One region of the Sediminicurvatus halobius genome, then DNA from elsewhere that is predicted to be linked to it. Evidence: predicted binding sites of a transcription regulator. Region 1 holds the regulator's gene; each other region holds the start of a gene.
What was found. The regulator sigma-54, encoded in region 1, starts transcription at its own class of promoters, with help from an activator protein. The targets are predictions, from matches to a motif close to TGGCANGNTNCNTGCTT.
Positions count from the first base shown of each region.

Region 2: LMH63_RS02090 (pilin) is a predicted target of sigma-54. The motif match lies at 2,227-2,243, and genes of this name have one in related genera.
Region 3: flgB (flagellar basal body rod protein FlgB) is a predicted target of sigma-54. The motif match lies at 2,256-2,272, and genes of this name have one in related genera.
Region 4: LMH63_RS04815 (DUF4168 domain-containing protein) is a predicted target of sigma-54. The motif match lies at 2,239-2,255, and genes of this name have one in related genera.

Region 1 covers NZ_CP086615.1:902,030-906,045, reverse strand. Annotated here, with positions in the region: gene LMH63_RS04140 (KdsC family phosphatase) at 1-183, shown strand, start outside; gene lptC (LPS export ABC transporter periplasmic protein LptC) at 176-742, shown strand; gene lptA (lipopolysaccharide transport periplasmic protein LptA) at 726-1,244, shown strand; gene lptB (LPS export ABC transporter ATP-binding protein) at 1,241-1,981, shown strand; gene LMH63_RS04120 (RNA polymerase factor sigma-54) at 2,129-3,601, shown strand; gene hpf (ribosome hibernation-promoting factor, HPF/YfiA family) at 3,622-3,948, shown strand.
Region 2 covers NZ_CP086615.1:444,888-448,903, forward strand. Annotated here, with positions in the region: gene LMH63_RS02080 (helix-turn-helix domain-containing protein) at 1-668, opposite strand, end outside; gene LMH63_RS02085 (transposase) at 795-1,286, opposite strand; gene LMH63_RS02090 (pilin) at 1,693-2,115, opposite strand; gene LMH63_RS02100 (sigma-54-dependent transcriptional regulator) at 2,523-3,857, opposite strand; gene LMH63_RS02105 (sensor histidine kinase) at 3,854-4,016, opposite strand, start outside.
Region 3 covers NZ_CP086615.1:1,973,600-1,977,615, forward strand. Annotated here, with positions in the region: gene flgM (flagellar biosynthesis anti-sigma factor FlgM) at 1-235, opposite strand, end outside; gene flgA (flagellar basal body P-ring formation chaperone FlgA) at 323-1,021, opposite strand; gene LMH63_RS09000 (CheR family methyltransferase) at 1,190-2,005, shown strand; gene flgB (flagellar basal body rod protein FlgB) at 2,310-2,708, shown strand; gene flgC (flagellar basal body rod protein FlgC) at 2,711-3,142, shown strand; gene LMH63_RS09015 (flagellar hook assembly protein FlgD) at 3,171-3,839, shown strand; gene flgE (flagellar hook protein FlgE) at 3,856-4,016, shown strand, end outside.
Region 4 covers NZ_CP086615.1:1,042,091-1,046,106, forward strand. Annotated here, with positions in the region: gene LMH63_RS04805 (sigma-54-dependent transcriptional regulator) at 1-232, opposite strand, end outside; gene LMH63_RS04810 (sensor histidine kinase) at 225-1,718, opposite strand; gene LMH63_RS04815 (DUF4168 domain-containing protein) at 2,304-2,654, shown strand; gene LMH63_RS04820 (EAL domain-containing protein) at 2,830-4,016, opposite strand, start outside.

The DNA of each region.
Region 1 (4,016 bases):
GACCTCGCCGCCGCGCGCCTCGCCGGTCTGGCGGTGGCGGTGGCGGACGCCCATCCGCGCCTCGCCCGCGCCTGCCACTGGCAGACCGCCCGCGCCGGTGGCAGGGGCGCCGTCCGCGAGGTCTGCGAGCTGATTCTCGCGGCCCAGGGTCGCCTGCAGCCGAGCCTGGACGCCCATGGCTGAACGCCGCTGGCTGTTCCCCACGGTCGCCACCGGGCTGCTGGCCGCCCTCGCCTGGTGGGGCCTCGCCGAGCGGGAGCCCGCCACCCTGCCCGACGAGGCGGCGGTGGAGGAGCCACGCGCCGCCTACTACGCACGGGACTTCGAGCTGCTGGTCACCAACGCGGCGGGCGCCCCGGACTACCGGATCCGTGCGCCGCAGGGCGCCTATTTCGATGAGGCGGACCGCTGGCGGTTCACCGAGCCACGCTGGCAGGTCTATGGTGACGAGGGCGTTGCCTGGCACGGCCGCGCCGAGCAGGGGCAGAGCTGGCAGGACGGCACCCGGGCAAGCCTGACCGGTGACGTGCGGCTGCGCCGGCCAGGCGCCGACGGCGGCAGCGTCCTGCGCACCGAGCATCTCGACCTGGAGCCGGCGCGGCGCTACGCGGAGACCGACCGCCCCGTCACCATCACCGGGCCCAACTACCGCGTGCAGGGGGTCGGCGCCCGCGCCTGGCTGGAGGAGGAACGCATGCAGCTGCTCTCGCAGGTGGAAGGACGCCATGACCCGGCTCCGTGAGCTAGGCGGGCTGGGCACGCTGGCACTCGCCCTGCTGCTGCTCCCCGCGACGCCGGCCACGGCCCAGGAGCAGGGTCCGGTGCGCCTAAGCGCCGACCGCGCCGAGGTGGACAACCGCAGCGGCACGAGCGTCTACCGCGGCGATGTCGTGCTCACCCGCGGCCCGGCCCGCATCACCGGCGAGGTCATGTGGGTCTACACCAACGAGCAGCGCGAGCTCGAGCGCGTCGAGGTCGAGGGCGAGCCGGCCACCTACCGCCAGCAGCCCGAGGGCGACGGCCAGCTGGTGGAGGCCGAGGCGCCGCGCATGGAGTACTACGCCAGCGGCCCCGAGCGCGTGCTTCTGCTGCAGGGCGGGCGCCTCTGGCAGGGCGAGAACCAGGTGCGCGGCGAGACCATCACCTACTTCGTCGCCGACGAGCGGGTGGAGGCGGAGCGCGGCGCCGATGGCGACGACCGCATCGAGGTGACGGTCTTCCCCGAGCGCGAGGAGGGCGGGTGAGCGCCACCGCGCCGAGCCGCCTGGAGGCCCGCGGCCTCAGCAAGCGCTTCCGCGGCCGGCGCGTGGTAGATGACGTCAGCCTCGATCTCGAGAGCGGCGAGATCGTCGGCCTGCTCGGCCCCAACGGCGCCGGCAAGACCACCAGCTTCTACATGATCGTGGGCCTGATCCCGCTGGACGCCGGCAGCATCCGCCTGGACGACCGCGACCTCACCACCGCCCCGATGCACCAGCGCGCCCGCCTCGGCATCGGCTATCTGCCCCAGGAGGCCTCGGTCTTCCGCAAGCTCTCGGTGGCGGACAACCTGCTCGCCATCCTGGAGACGCGCCCGGGGCTCGATGCCCGCGCGCGGCACCAGCGCATGGAGGCGCTGCTGGAGGAATTCCACGTCGCCCATCTGCGCGACCAGCAGGGCATCAGCCTCTCCGGGGGCGAGCGCCGGCGGGTGGAGATCGCCCGTGCCCTGGCCGCGGAGCCGCGGTTCATCCTGCTCGACGAGCCCTTTGCCGGCGTCGACCCGATCTCGGTGGGGGACATCAAGGCCATCGTGCGCCACCTCGCCGCCCGCGGCATCGGCGTGCTCATCACCGACCACAACGTGCGCGAGACGCTGGGGCTGGTGGATCGCGCCTGCATCCTCGCCGACGGCCGGGTCATCGTTGAAGGCGATGCCGACACGATCCTGACCGACCGCCAGGTGCGAGACGTCTACCTCGGCGAGGATTTCCGGCTGTGAGCGCCCGACCGGCGTTAGCAGGTTTCATGCCGACGGCGTTACCCTGCCGTTTCCGGACAGGGGGAATTGCACTACGATGAAGCACAGCAAAAGGGTGCCGGGGGGGCGCCCGACGCACTCCACTTCCCCGGGTGGCCACTGACGACGATGAAGCAGTCGCTACAGCTCCGACTCGGGCAACAGCTCACCATGACCCCGCAGCTGCAGCAGGCCATCCGGCTGCTGCAGCTGCCGACCCTCGAACTGCGCATGGAGATCCAGCAGGCGCTGGAGTCCAACCTGATGCTCGAGGCCGCGGAGGAAGCGGAGCTCGAGGCGGCCGCGGAGCGCGACGAGGACGGGGCCGAGGCGTCGGAGGCCGCACCGGACCGCACGGAACAGGATCTCGGCGGCGAGGAGCCGGATGCCGCGCGCCTCACCGAGGACCTCCCGGTGGACTCCAGCTGGGAGGACGTCTACGACGGCAGCACCACCTACAGCCACTCCGGTTCCGACGACGAGCGCGACCTCTTCGAGAACCAGTCCGGCGGCGAGGAATCCCTGCGCGACTACCTCATCTGGCAGCTGCAGATGGCTCCGATCTCGCCCCGGGACATGGCCATCGCCGAGGCCATCGTCGACGCCGTGCGCGACGACGGCTACCTCGGCGAGCCGCTGGAGGAGATCGGCGCCGGCCTGCCGCCGGAGCTGGAGGTGGAGCCGGACGACCTGCAGGCGGTGCTGGCCCGGGTGCAGCGGCTGGACCCGGTGGGTGTGGCGGCCCGGGACGTGCGCGAGGCGCTGCTGGTGCAGCTGGACCAGCTGGACCCGGCCACGCCCCATCTGGCGGCGGCCCGCGAGCTCGTGGACCAGCACCTGGAGCTGCTGGTCAGCCGCCAGTTCGCCCAGCTCAAGCGCCGCATGCGGCTCGACCTCGAGACCCTGCAGGCGGCCCTGGCGCTGGTGCAGACCCTGGACCCCCGCCCCGGCGCGCGCTTCAGCACCGAGCGCACCGAGTACGTGGTGCCGGACGTGTTCGTGCGCCGCGTCAACGGCGACTGGCAGGTGGAGGTGAACCCGGACGCCTGCCCGCGGCTGCGGGTGAACAGCTACTACGCCAGCCTGGTGCGCCGGGCCGACAACAGCCGCGACAACAGCCTCATGCGCCAGCACCTGCAGGAGGCGCGATGGCTGATCAAGAGCCTGCGATCGCGCAACGACACCCTGCTCAAGGTGGCGGAGTGCATCGTCGAGCGCCAGCGGGGCTTCCTCGAGCAGGGCGAGGAGGCGATGCAGCCGCTGGTGCTGCGCGAGGTGGCCGAAACCATCGAGATGCACGAGTCCACGGTCTCGCGCATCACCAACCAGAAGTACATGCACACCCCGCGCGGGACCTTCGAGTTCAAGTACTTCTTCTCCAGTCACGTGCAGACCGTGGACGGCGGCGAATGCTCCGCCACGGCGATTCGCGCGCGCATCCGGCGCCTGGTCGCCGACGAGGATCCGGCGAGCCCGCTGAGCGACTCGCGGCTCGCCGAGATCCTGCGCGAAGAGGGCATCAACGTGGCACGCAGGACGGTGGCCAAGTACCGAGAGGCCATGGCCATCGCCTCGTCCACCGAACGCAAGCGGCTGGCCTGAGCGCCAGGAAGGAGGGCCTTATGCAGATCGACGTCACCGGCCACCACGTGGAGATCACCGATGCGCTGCGCGACTATGTCCACGAGAAGTTCCAGCGCCTCGAGCGGCACTTCGACAACGTGGTGGACGTGCACGTGATCCTCACCGTGGAGAAGGTGGCCAAGAAGGCCGAGGCCACACTGGCGCTTAGCGGTGCCAAGCTGTTCGCCGACGCCCTCCAGGAGGACATGTACGCCGCCATCGACGCCCTGGTCGACAAGCTCGATCGCCAGGTGGTCAAGCACAAGGAGAAGCGCACCGACCACCATCGCAGCGAGGGCGCGGTGGGCCAGACACTGGAGCCGTGAGCGCGGGGCGGCCGCCGGGCACCCAAGCGCCCGGCGGCCGCCCCGCCATCATCCGCGACACGGGGTCG
Region 2 (4,016 bases), 460 kb from region 1:
CTCTCCGTAACCGGGACCTCGTCCGCCGGCCGCGCCAGCGCCAGCATGCGTTCCTTGAACTGGTCACTTCCCAGCACCGGCGGCCTGCGCGCGCTTGCGTAGAACTCGGCGATCTCCTGCTCAACGCCCATGGCCACGAATCGCTGATAGCGCGCGGGTGTGTCATTCCGTCCCATCGCCGCCAGGATCTCGCTCGTGCTGATCCACGGCGCCGATGGCCTAGCGCCGATGTATTCGGGATAGCTGGACCAGCGCCAGCCCTCAAGCTCTGCAGTGAGGGGCGTCAGGCAGTCGATCGGGTTGCGATGGATGTACCGCGAGACGGTAAGCAGGTAGGCGTCCGACTCCACCAAAATGGCCTTGTAGCGGCCACGGAACAGGGGGCCATCCGTACCCGCCACCCGGTTGTAACGCTGCGTATAGACCCCGTCGAGATGACGCATTGCCCGCCCGAGATTGGCGAAGGGCGTCCGCAGCAGCAGATGGTAGTGATTGGGCATTAGGCAGTAGGCATGCACCTCGATACGGAATCGGTCCACCGTCTCGGCGAGGGTATCCAGGAAGCGCTGGTAGGCATCACCGTCGGGGAAAGTCACCCGCCGGCCGGCGCCGCGGTTCATGACGTGATACCAGGCGCCTTCGTACTCGATGCGGAGGGGGCGAGCCATGGCACGGCATCCTGCCGAGATCTGCGACGCGATCCATGCGCCGGTGGTGGTGATAGTAGATCCGGGAGGACGCGATTGCGAGGGTGGGCTTTCGGTTATGGCTCGCAGAGGGGGTGAACTGTCATGTCAAGACTTGACCCCTTCGCCTCGGATCCACGGCGCCGATGGCCTAGCGCCGATGTATTCGGGATAGCTGGACCAGCGCCAGCCCTCAAGCTCTGCAGTGAGGGGCGTCAGGCAGTCGATCGGGTTGCGATGGATGTACCGCGAGACGGTAAGCAGGTAGGCGTCCGACTCCACCAAAATGGCCTTGTAGCGGCCACGGAACAGGGGGCCATCCGTACCCGCCACCCGGTTGTAACGCTGCGTATAGACCCCGTCGAGATGACGCATTGCCCGCCCGAGATTGGCGAAGGGCGTCCGCAGCAGCAGATGGTAGTGATTGGGCATTAGGCAGTAGGCATGCACCTCGATACGGAATCGGTCCACCGTCTCGGCGAGGGTATCCAGGAAGCGCTGGTAGGCATCACCGTCGGGGAAAGTCACCCGCCGGCCGGCGCCGCGGTTCATGACGTGATACCAGGCGCCTTCGTACTCGATGCGGAGGGGGCGAGCCATGGCACGGCATCCTGCCGAGATCTGCGACGCGATCCATGCGCCGGTGGTGGTGATAGTAGATCCGGGAGGACGCGATTGCGAGGGTGGGCTTTCGGTTATGGCTCGCAGAGGGGGTGAACTGTCATGTCAAGACTTGACCCCTTCGCCTCGATGCGAAGGGGACGAGCCATGGGACGGCATCCTGCCGAGGTCTGCGACGCGATCCCTGCGCCGGTGGCGGTGATGGTAGATCCGGGAGAGCGTAATTGCGAGGGCGGGATCGCGGTTATGGTTTGCGGAGGTGGCGAACTGTCATGTCAAGACTTGACCCCTTCGCCCTTCGCTGCGTCCACGAAGAAAGCCCCACGAAGAAAGCCGCAGGATACGAACTGTATCCTGCGGCCTGCTGGCATAGCCTTTTCAGTTATCAGTTAGCACACCCGCCGGGGAGGTGATTCGCCTCCATACCGTTAGCGGCGGCACACACCCAGCCCTGCTGCGGATCGTTGTTAACTGGAGCAATCGTCATATCACCCGCCAGCGATGACGTCGCGCCGTCCCACGTGACGGTGATCGTTCCATTGGCGTAAGCAACGCCGCTGATGTACTGAGCAGTCGCGATATCGTTCAGGTTAGTGTTCAGATCACCTGCAGCGGCCGGAATTGTGTCGGTCAGTGCGAACTGCTCCGAGATATCTGCGCGTAGACCGGCCGTCGCGCTCAGCCCTTCAGAAGCCTGTGCACGTGCGGTGTAATCTTGATAAGCCGGAATCGCAATCGCCGCAAGAATACCGATGATCGCCACCACGATCATCAGCTCGATAAGGGTAAAGCCCTGCTGCTTCTTCATGACGTTGACTCCTCTTTGAGTCGGTTCCTGTAAGACCTGCTCGTCGCAGTGCCCGGCGGGCCAAGCGCCACCCCCTCTGGGTTGTTCGGCGTTGGTCCTCGGTGATCCTGTTTGCAGGAGGTGTGCCAACGGGTGGAGTTTGGGGTCATTTGGGGCGTTACTGCTGCTGGAACAGCCGGTTAGCGAAGTTGGCGTTATGTGGCATGCTGCCATTTTTGGTGACGTTTTGGGCGTTTGGCTGACGTGCTTGGGCAGGTAGGTGGGGCCGGGTGACGTGGAGGGGCAGGTTTTTGGGTGGTCGGGGAGTTCGCGGCGGGGGCGCCGGTGCTACGGCCAGCGCCCGGTCTTCGGGGGATCGCGGTCGGAGACCGAGCCCACGGGAGTGAGCCCTTGCGGATTGGGCCGGGCTACTCCATGTTCAGCTTCTTCAGGCGGTATCTGAGAGCGCGGAAGCTGATGCCGAGGAGCTGGGCGGCGGCGGTCTTGTTGTATCTCGTCTTCTCCAGGGCGCGTTCGATGAGGTCGCGCTCGATGCCCTCGAGATACCCTTCGAGCTCAAAGTCGTCGTCCGGCTCGGCGGTGGGGGGCTCCGGGAGCTCGACGCCGGTGGTCTCGGGGAGCTGGAGGTCCTCGGGCTGGATCTCGTCGCCCTCGCAGAGGGTGAGGGCGCGCTCGAGGATGTTTTCGAGCTCGCGGACGTTGCCCGGAAACGGGTAGCGCTTGAGCTGATCGAGGGCGGTCTCGCCGAGGCGGGGGCGCTGGCCGCCGTCCGCCAGGCGCTCGAGGACGTGGTCGACGAGCATGGGGATGTCGTCGGGGCGCTCGCGCAGGCTGGGGGCGCGGAGCTGGATGACGTTGATGCGGTAGAAGAGGTCGCGGCGGAAGTCGCCGGACTCCACCAGCTCGGCGAGGTCCTTGTGGGTGGCAGAGAGGATACGCACGTCCACCTGCTGCTCGCGGCTCGCGCCCACCGGGCGCACGGCCTTCTCCTGGATGGCGCGCAGGAGCTTCACCTGCATGTGCTGGGGCAGGTCGGCCACCTCGTCGAGGAACAGCGTGCCGCCGTCGGCGGCCTGGAAGAGGCCCTGCTTGTCGCTGGTGGCGCCGGTGAAGCTGCCCTTCTTGTGGCCGAAGAACTCGCTCTCCATGAGCTCGCTGGGGATGGCGCCGCAGTTCACCGGCACGAAGGGCTGGTCCCGCCGCGGGCCCTTGTCGTGGATGAGCCGGGCGATGAGCTCCTTGCCGGTGCCGGACTCGCCGCAGATGTAGACCGGCGCCTGGCTGCGGGCGAGCTTGACGATGGTGGCGCGGATGCGGCGCATGGTAGCCGACTCGCCGAGCAGGGTGTCCCGCGAGCGGCGGTCCACCGGCTCCTCGGAGAGCCGGAAGGCGTGCTCCACCAGCCGCCGCAGGATCTGCAGGTCCACCGGCTTGCTGACGAAGTCGAAGGCGCCGGCCTTGAGTGCCTGAATGGCGGTGTCGACGCTGCCGTAGGCGGTGATCATGGCCACCGGGAGCTGCGGGTGGTGCTTCTGGATGTGGCGCACCAGATCCAGCCCGTCGCCGTCCGGCAGGCGCATGTCCGTCAGGCACAGGCCGAAGCGCTCGCGCTCCAGCAGCCCGTAGGCAGACTCCAGGTTGGCGGCGCTGCGTGCCTCGATGTCCATGCGGGCGAGCGTGAGCTCGGCGAGCTCGCGGATATCGGCCTCGTCGTCGACGATCAGGGCCAGGGGTCGGCTCATTCGGCGTCTCCTCTGCCGTGGGCGGCGGCGAGGTGCAGCCGGAAGCAGGCGCCCTCGCGCTCCGTGTCCAGGGTAACCGTGGCCTGGTTGGCCTCGCAGAGCTCGCGCACCAGATACAGCCCGAGCCCGGTGCCGGTGGCCGAGGTGGTGGCGAAGGGC
Region 3 (4,016 bases), 1.1 Mb from region 1:
CGCTGGCGATGCGCTCGCGGATGTCCTGAACGCGGGCGCTGTCCACCTCGGGGGTGCGGTCGATGGCATCGCGCACCGCCTGCAACCGCTCGGAGGTCTGCGACTGGTCCGCGCCGGGGCGGCCCTCGGAGGCCTCCACGGGCTTCTGCTGGCCGTTGACGCTCTGGCCGCCGCGGGTGCCGTCCGTCTGCACCGGGCGGTTGAAGCGCGGCCCGTTGTCGATGGGGTCGGTCATTGTCGGTCTCCTTGTACCCGGCATATTGCTGACTGCCGGGAATGTGTCACCCCTCACGGAAACCTATCGGCTCCGTAAGGCAGGACTTTAGAAACGCACGCGCACCCGGTCCTGGCCGATGACGCGGCCTTCCACCACGCGCTCGGAGCGGGTGTTGCGCACCCGCACCGGGTCGCCCTTGCCGCCGTCCTCCAGCGCCCGGCCGGGGGCGCTGACGCTGATGCCGCCACCGCCCGCCTCCAGCGTGACGGCATGGCCACGGCGCACCAGTAGCGGCCTGGCCACGTGGCGGGCGGTGAGCGTCTCGCCGGCGGCCAGGCGCCGCGCCGTCTCCATACCCGCAACCTCCTGAGGGGAATGATAATACGCGCCCCGCAGCTCGGCGACGTCCCGGCGCTCGACGGTGACGTCCTCCGCGGTCACGGGCACGCCGCGGGGCAGCGGCCGCGCGGCCACCAGCACCGGCACCAGACGCACCACCTGCACCGGGACGTAGACCCGCCAGGGGGCAGGCTCATGGCAGCGCACCGCCACGGTCAGACGTCCGACGCTGGGCTGGGAGCGCGGCAGGCTGGCCTCCAGCGGACCGGTGCAGGCGCGGAGCTTGAGCCGCGGGTCCAGCCGGTCGATGCGCACGGACTCCACCTCACCCGGGCCCTGTGCCAGCCGATCCTGGAGGAACGCCTCCACCGCCTCGCGCACTCCGGCCAGGGATTGCCACTGGGGTGCCGCCACGGCCGGCGCGGAGGCAATGATCAGCAGCAGGGCGAAGGCGAGGCGATACATGAGCAGGCCCTTCCGGACGACGCACTGTCCGGGGGCGTTGCACGAGCCGTGCCAGAGGCTCAAGTTCAGGCTGAGACGGCCGTCACCCTTGCGGGGACCGCACAGCCAGGCGGCTCTGCTACCGTATGCGCACCGCCGGGCGAGCAGAAGACCACAGGAAACCAGCCCTTGGCCGTCAACGCCATCGACCCCGACCACTACGACCGCTTCCGGCGCTTCCTGGAGCGCAGCTGCGGCATCGTGCTCGGCAGCAACAAGCAGTATCTGGTGGCGAGCCGCCTCGGCCAGCTGATGGCCCGCCAGGGCGTGCGCGACCTCGGCGAGCTGGTGCAGCGCCTGGAGGGCGCCGGTAGCCACGCCCTGCGCTCCGCGGTGATCGACGCCATGACCACCAACGAGACCCAGTGGTTTCGGGACACGTACCCGTTCGAGATGCTGGAGTCCCAGCTGCTGCCGGCACTGGATCGTGGCCGGGTGCGGATCTGGTCGGCGGCCTGCTCCTCGGGGCAGGAGGCCTATTCCCTCAGCATGGCGGTGCAGGAGTACCGCGACCGTGGCCGCCCGGTTGAGGCGAGCGTCGTCGGCACGGACATCTCGCCGCAGATGATCGAGCGCGCCCGCGCGGGGGCGTACTCGGCGTCGGAAATCCGTCGCGGGCTCAGCGCCGAGCGCCAGCGGCGGTTTTTCGTCGCCGTGGACAAGGACACCTGGCGGGTCCGCCCGGAGGTGAGCCGCGGGGTGAGCTTCCGCCAGCACAATCTGCTGGAGAGCTTCACCCTGCTTGGCAGCTTCGAGATCATCTTCTGCCGCAACGTGCTGATCTACTTCTCCCTGCAGGCCCGCCAGGACATCCTCCACCGCATGGCCCAGGCCCTCGTCCCCGGCGGCTACCTGGTCCTCGGCGCCTCGGAATCCCTCCCGCGCCAGCTCAACGAGTTCGAGCTCGTCCGCACGCCACAGGGCGTCGCCTACCGCCGGCGGTGAATCTCCTGCGGGGAGATGACCGCGAAGGCGCGAAGGACGCGAAGCAGACGCAAAGCAAGGAAATGCCTCCAGAGCGACGGAATTAAACACAACGACACAACGGGCACAACGTTTCACAACGTTTTGATTGCAATAGATTTGAATCCTTCATTCCCGCGTTGTGTATCGTTGTGTCCGTTGTGTCGTTGTGTTTAAACCCGCGTTTTCTTGCCGCCCCTTCGCGCCTTTGCGGTTAACGCCTCTTCCCGCCTGGCACAGCGATTGCAAAGAGCCCGTCGAGCCCATGAATGGGAGGTGACGGGCCATGACCCTATCCCTCGACAAGGCCCTCGGGCCGGCGGCGGATGCGCTGCAGCTGCATGAGCGGCGGACGCAGCTGCTGGCGGAGAACATCGCCAACGCCGATACGCCGAACTACAAGGCGCGCGACCTCGACTTCCGCGCGGCCATGCGGCAGGCGGCGGGTGACGGCGGGCTGGCACTTAACCGCACGAGCGCCGGACATCTGACGCCCCCGGGCAGCAGTGTCGGCAATCCGACGCCGCAGTACCGGGTGCCGGCCAATCCCTCCCTCGACGGCAACACCGTGGAGCTCGACCAGGAGCGCGGGCGCTTCGCCGAGAGCACGGTGAACTACCAGGCCTCGCTGCAATTCCTCGGCAGCCGCTTCACCGGGCTCATCAACGCCCTGCGGAGGGAGTGACCATGGCGCTGTACGACATCTTCAACATCTCGGGCTCGGCGCTGACGGCCCAGTCCACCCGGCTGAACGTCACCGCCAGCAATCTTGCCAATGCGGAGACCGTGAGCGGCTCGCCGGAAACCGCCTACCGGGCCCGCCAGCCGGTGTTCGCCGCCGAGCTGCAGGCGGCCCGCGGCGGGCTGCAGGCGCCGGGCGGGCAGGGCGGCGGCGGTGTGCAGCTGCGCGGCATCGTCGAGAGCGACGCGCCGGTGCAGCCGCTCTACCAGCCCGAGCACCCCGAGGCGGACGCCGACGGCTACGTCTACCGCTCGAACGTCAACACGGTGGAGGAGATGGTCAACATGATCTCCGCCTCCCGCTCCTACCAGAACAACGTGGAGGTGATGACCACCTCCCGCGACCTGCTGCTGCAGACGCTGCAGCTTGGCCAGTAACCCGCGCCGCGCGCAGAGGGCAGAGACCATGTTCGACGTCTCCGGTATCAACGGCAGCGCCGCGACCGGCGCCAGCAACGGCGAGGGCAAGCGCCGCGACGAGCTCGGCCAGGAGGACTTCCTCGAGCTCATGACCACGCAGCTGCGCAACCAGGATCCGCTCAAGCCCATGGAGAGCGGGGACTTCATGGCGCAGATCGCGCAGTTCACCAGCGCCGCGGGCATCCAGGATCTGCAGTCCGCCTTCGGCGACTTCTCGGAGTCCATGCAGGCCACGCAGTCGCTGCAGGCGGCGGGGCTGGTCGGGCGCCAGGTGCTCGTCGATGCCGGCAGCGGCTACCTGCCGCAAGAGGGCGAGCTCGCCGGCAGTGTCAGCGTACCGTCGTCCGTCGACAATCTGACGGTGACGATCACCGATGCCGCCGGGCAGACCGTGCGCCAGCTCGACCTCGGGGCGCGCCCCGCGGGCAGCGCCGCCTTTCAGTGGGACGGGCGCAACGCCGCCGGCGAGCGCCTGCCCGCCGGGACCTACACCGTGCAGGCCAGCACCCGCCTCGGCGGCGAGGCCGTGGGCCTCGACACCCGCATGGCGGCCACCGTGGAGAGCGTGAGCCTCTCCCGCGACGGCCGCAGCCCCCAACTCGAACTCGAAGGCCTGGGGTCCATGAGCCTGGCCGACGTTCGCCAAGTCAAGTGAGCCTGGAGGAAGGGCCATGTCTTTCGAAACCGCATTGAGCGGCCTTAACGCCGCCGCCTCGGACCTCGACGTCACCGGCAACAACATCGCCAACAGCGGGACCGTGGGCTTCAAGTCCTCCCGGGCCGAGTTCGCGGATCTGTTCGCGGCGAGCAACCTGGGCGTCTCCCAGACCGC
Region 4 (4,016 bases), 140 kb from region 1:
CGCCGCTGCCCTCGCGGGTCGCCCGCAGCAGGGCCATGCCGTCGCTGCCGGGCAGCCGCAGGTCGCTGACAACCAGCTCCACCGGGTCCGAGTCGAGCACCTCCCGGGCCGCCGGCGCGGTTCCGACCGCTGTCACCGTGTAGCCGGCCTCGCGCAGCTCCTCCACCAGCAGGCCGCGCAGGCTGTCGTCGTCCTCCACGACGAGGATGCGGGCGCCATCGGTCTCACTCATGCTCGGGTTCCTTCACGTCTGCGGCCCGGCCCTCGGCCGGCAGGATGATCTCGAAGCGGGCGCCGCCAAAGGGACTCTCGCCCACGCGGATACGGCCGCCATGGGCCTCCACGGCCCCGTGGACCACCGCGAGCCCGAGCCCCGTGCCGCTGCCGACGGGCTTGCTGGTGAAGAAGGGCTCGAACAGCCGTTCCTGGGCATCGGGGTCGATGCCGGGGCCGTCGTCGTCCACCCGCAGCACGCACTCCGCCCCGTGCTGCGCGACCCCGACGCGTATCTCGCCACCGGGGCTTGCCTGGAGCGCGTTCTGCACCAGGTTGGCCAGGGCCTCCTCCAGCCGCGTGGGGTCGGCGTGAAGGGTGAGCCCCTCGCCGCCGTCGTCCAGCGCGAGGCGCGCGCCGGCGGCCTCCGGCATGGCCTGGGCTCGCTCGATCACGCCCTCCAGCAACGGGCGGATCTCCAGCCGGCGGGGTCGCAGCGGGCTGCGCCGGGCGAAGTTCATCAGCTCGCGGACGATCCGGGACATGCGCTGGACCTCGCCACGGATCGATTCCAGCGCCTCGCGTACCGGCGGCGCCAGGTCCGACCGGCGCAACGCGCGCTGGGCGCGCCCGTCCACGACGCTCAGGGGCGTTCCGAGCTCGTGGGCAACGCCGGCGGCGAGCTCGCCCACGGCGGCGAGCTTGCGCGACTCCCGCAGGTCCGCCTCCAGACTCTCCTGCCGCTCCCGGCGGCGCGCGATCTCGGCCTCGGAGCGGGCCAGGCTCTCCAGCATGCTGTTGAAGCCCCGGGCCAGCTCGCGGATCTCCGCCGGCCCCCCGGGCCGGGCCCGATGCGAGCGCGCACCGGTGGCGACTGCCTCCATGCTGCGGCTGAGCTCCCGCAGCGGGCCGCCAATGGCCCAGCGGTGGCCGATGATGACCACCGCGGAGAGCAGCAGCGCCAGGAGCCCGAGCCCGATGGCGCCGCCGCCACGGATCAGCGCCAGGGTGTCGCGGAAGTCGTCGGCGTGGCGCGTGATCTGGAGCAGGGCGGCGAACCGGCCGCCGGCGTCGCTCAGCGGGAGGAAGTAGACGTACAGTGCCTCGCCGTCGACCCGGGTGTATTCGCTGCCCTCCTCGCCACGGAGGGCCAGGGCCTCGATCTCGCGGGTGGGGAGGGCCCTGGCGCCCGCACCGGCGCCGGCGACCAGCTGCCCCTCGCGCCCGAACACATGCACGCCATAGACCCGGCCGAAGGAGAAGGCCGAGCGCAGCATCTCCTGCATGCGGTAAGGCTCGCCGCGCTGGATGGCGCGGCTCAGCGGGAACTGCAGCGCCCGGGCGATCAGCTCGATATCCTCGCGCATGCGCGCCTCGGCCTGACGCTCCAGCACAGACAGACCCACCGAGCCCACCGCGCCTATCATGAAGGTGAGCGGCACGACGACGAAGGCGATGAGGGCGGCACTGAGGCGCAGCCGGGACAGCATCAGGCTAGCCCGCATCTCTCACCGATTCGGGGCTGCGGTCGCGGATCTGGCGAGCAGTACTGCGTTGCGCTCGGTCCGGGTGCTCGACGTACTGTCGAGTACGCCTGCGCGCCCGGATTCTCCCGCGCGTTGGGCAGCGCGGAGCCCTTCCCGCGGGCCTCTGGCCGCACAGCGCGTGTGCAGACAAGGCGCGCTGCGCAGCGCTGTACCGCGGTACAGTCAAGCAGCGCAACGCCGGCTGCGCGCGCGCTGTACGGCCCCGCAGGGCGCTTCAGAGCGGCGCCCTGGACTGCGTTGGCGTTCTTGCAAAGGGCTACGGCCATTCGCTGCGAACGCCGCCTTGCCAGGTCGCCGCTCTGAAGCGCAGAGGCCCGCGGGAAGGGTTCCGCGCTGCCCCTCTCCTGCCCGCCATCTCCACGACCTCGCTTCGCGAATCGGTGAGAAATGCGGGCTACTGTGTCATGCTGGCAGTATGTGTCAATAAGGCACATTCACATCGGCACATTGTGGCTGGCAGGTGATGGCACGACGCCGGTGGCACGTCGCGTGCAAGGATCGCACCCGACAGTTGGGCAATCACTGCATCGAGGGAGGAACGACATGACTCTGCGACCCATGATGGCGGCCCTGGCACTGCTGCTCGCGCTCGCCCTCGGCGGCCCGGTGCTGGCCCAGAACGACGAAGGCGGCGCCGGCGGCTACTCCGAGGAAACGCTGCAGCAGTTCGTCGAGGCCCACAGCGGGGTGCTGGCCATCCGCGACGAGTACACCCAGCGGCTTCAGGAGGCCGACGACCGCGAGCAGGCAATGGCGCTCCAGGAGGAGGCCAACGAGCGCATGGTCAACGCCGTCACCGACACCGGTCTTTCGGTGGAGGAATACGGCGAGATCGCCCGCGCCGCCTCGGGTGATACCGAGCTCTCGGAGCGCATCCAGGACATGATGGAGTAGCGTCTTGCGCTACTCCATCATGAGTTGCAAGTGACAAGTAGCAAGTTGCAAGGGACGGCCTCGATCAGGAATCGAGGCACTCGGGGCTCCCGGCGGCGCTCTCGTCTTGCAACTTGCAACTTTGAACTTGCAACTACGACTTCACCGGCATGGTGATCTAGGCCGCACCAGCGGCCTAGATCACCATGCCGGTGAAGTCGTACCCCATGTCCGGCAAAGGCTCCTGCAGGAAGTGGCCCTGAACCAGGTCGACCTGGTACTGCCATAGCATGGCAAGCACCGTGGCCTCCTCCAGGTAGCCCGCGATGACGCGCTTGCCCATCTCGTGGCCGGTGGCGATGAGCTCGCGCACCTGCTGCTGGTGCCGGTCGTTGCTGCCGAGGTCTTCGGTGAGCTCGCGGGCGATCTTGAGGTAGTCCGCCGGCAGGTGCTGGATGAGCTGGGTGGTGTTGCCGGTGACGCCGAAGCCGTCCAGTGCGAAGCCGCAGCCGAGTGCCCGGGCCCGTTCATGAAACGCCTTGGCCTGGTTGAGCTGTGTGACCGCGACGCTCTCGGCGATCTGCAGCACCAGCCTTTCCCCCGGGATCTCCAGGCGCTGCAGCGTCTCGGCGAGCTGCTCCACCACCGCCTGCTCGCCGAGGCTCGCCCCGCCGATGCGCACGAACAGGGTGGTCTCGTGGCCGCGTTGCTGGCGCGCCGCCACGGCGGCAGCGGCCTGATCCAGCACCCAGCGGTCGATGGCCGCAGCCAGCCCGTGGCGCTCGGCATGGGGCAGAAAGGCCCCGGGCTCCAGCATCTCGCCGTCGGTGGCCCGTAACCGGAGACTCACCTCGTAGCGCTCGGTCTGGTCACCGTCCAGCGCCACGAGGGGCTGATAGTAGAGATCGAAGCCCTCGCCGGCCAGGGCATCCTCGATCAGTGTGCGCCAGTCGTCCCCGCCCTCGGGCTCTTCGCCGGCATGCAGCTGGACCCGGTTGCCGCCCTCTTCGGCGGCCGCCTCGCAGGCGGCGGAGGCGAGGTTGATGGCCTGCTCCGCGGTGGCGACCCCGTCACCGAGCACCGCGACGCCGAGGCTGCAGGTCTTGGTGATGGTGCGATTGCCGGCTTCGGTGACGTGATCCTCGACGCTCTTGCGGATCGACTCCGCCACCGCCAGCGCCTCGTGCACGCCGTGATGGCGCAGCAGCAGGGTGAACACCGCGTCGCTGTAACGGGCGGCCAGGCCGCCGCCGCCGGCCTGGCGTTCCACCAGCGTAGCCACGTCCCCGATGACCATGTCCAGCACGGTAATGCCGTGGGTGGCGCGTACCGCCTCCAGGTTGTCGAGGCGGACGTAGAGCAGGGCGCTGGTACTGCCGTCGT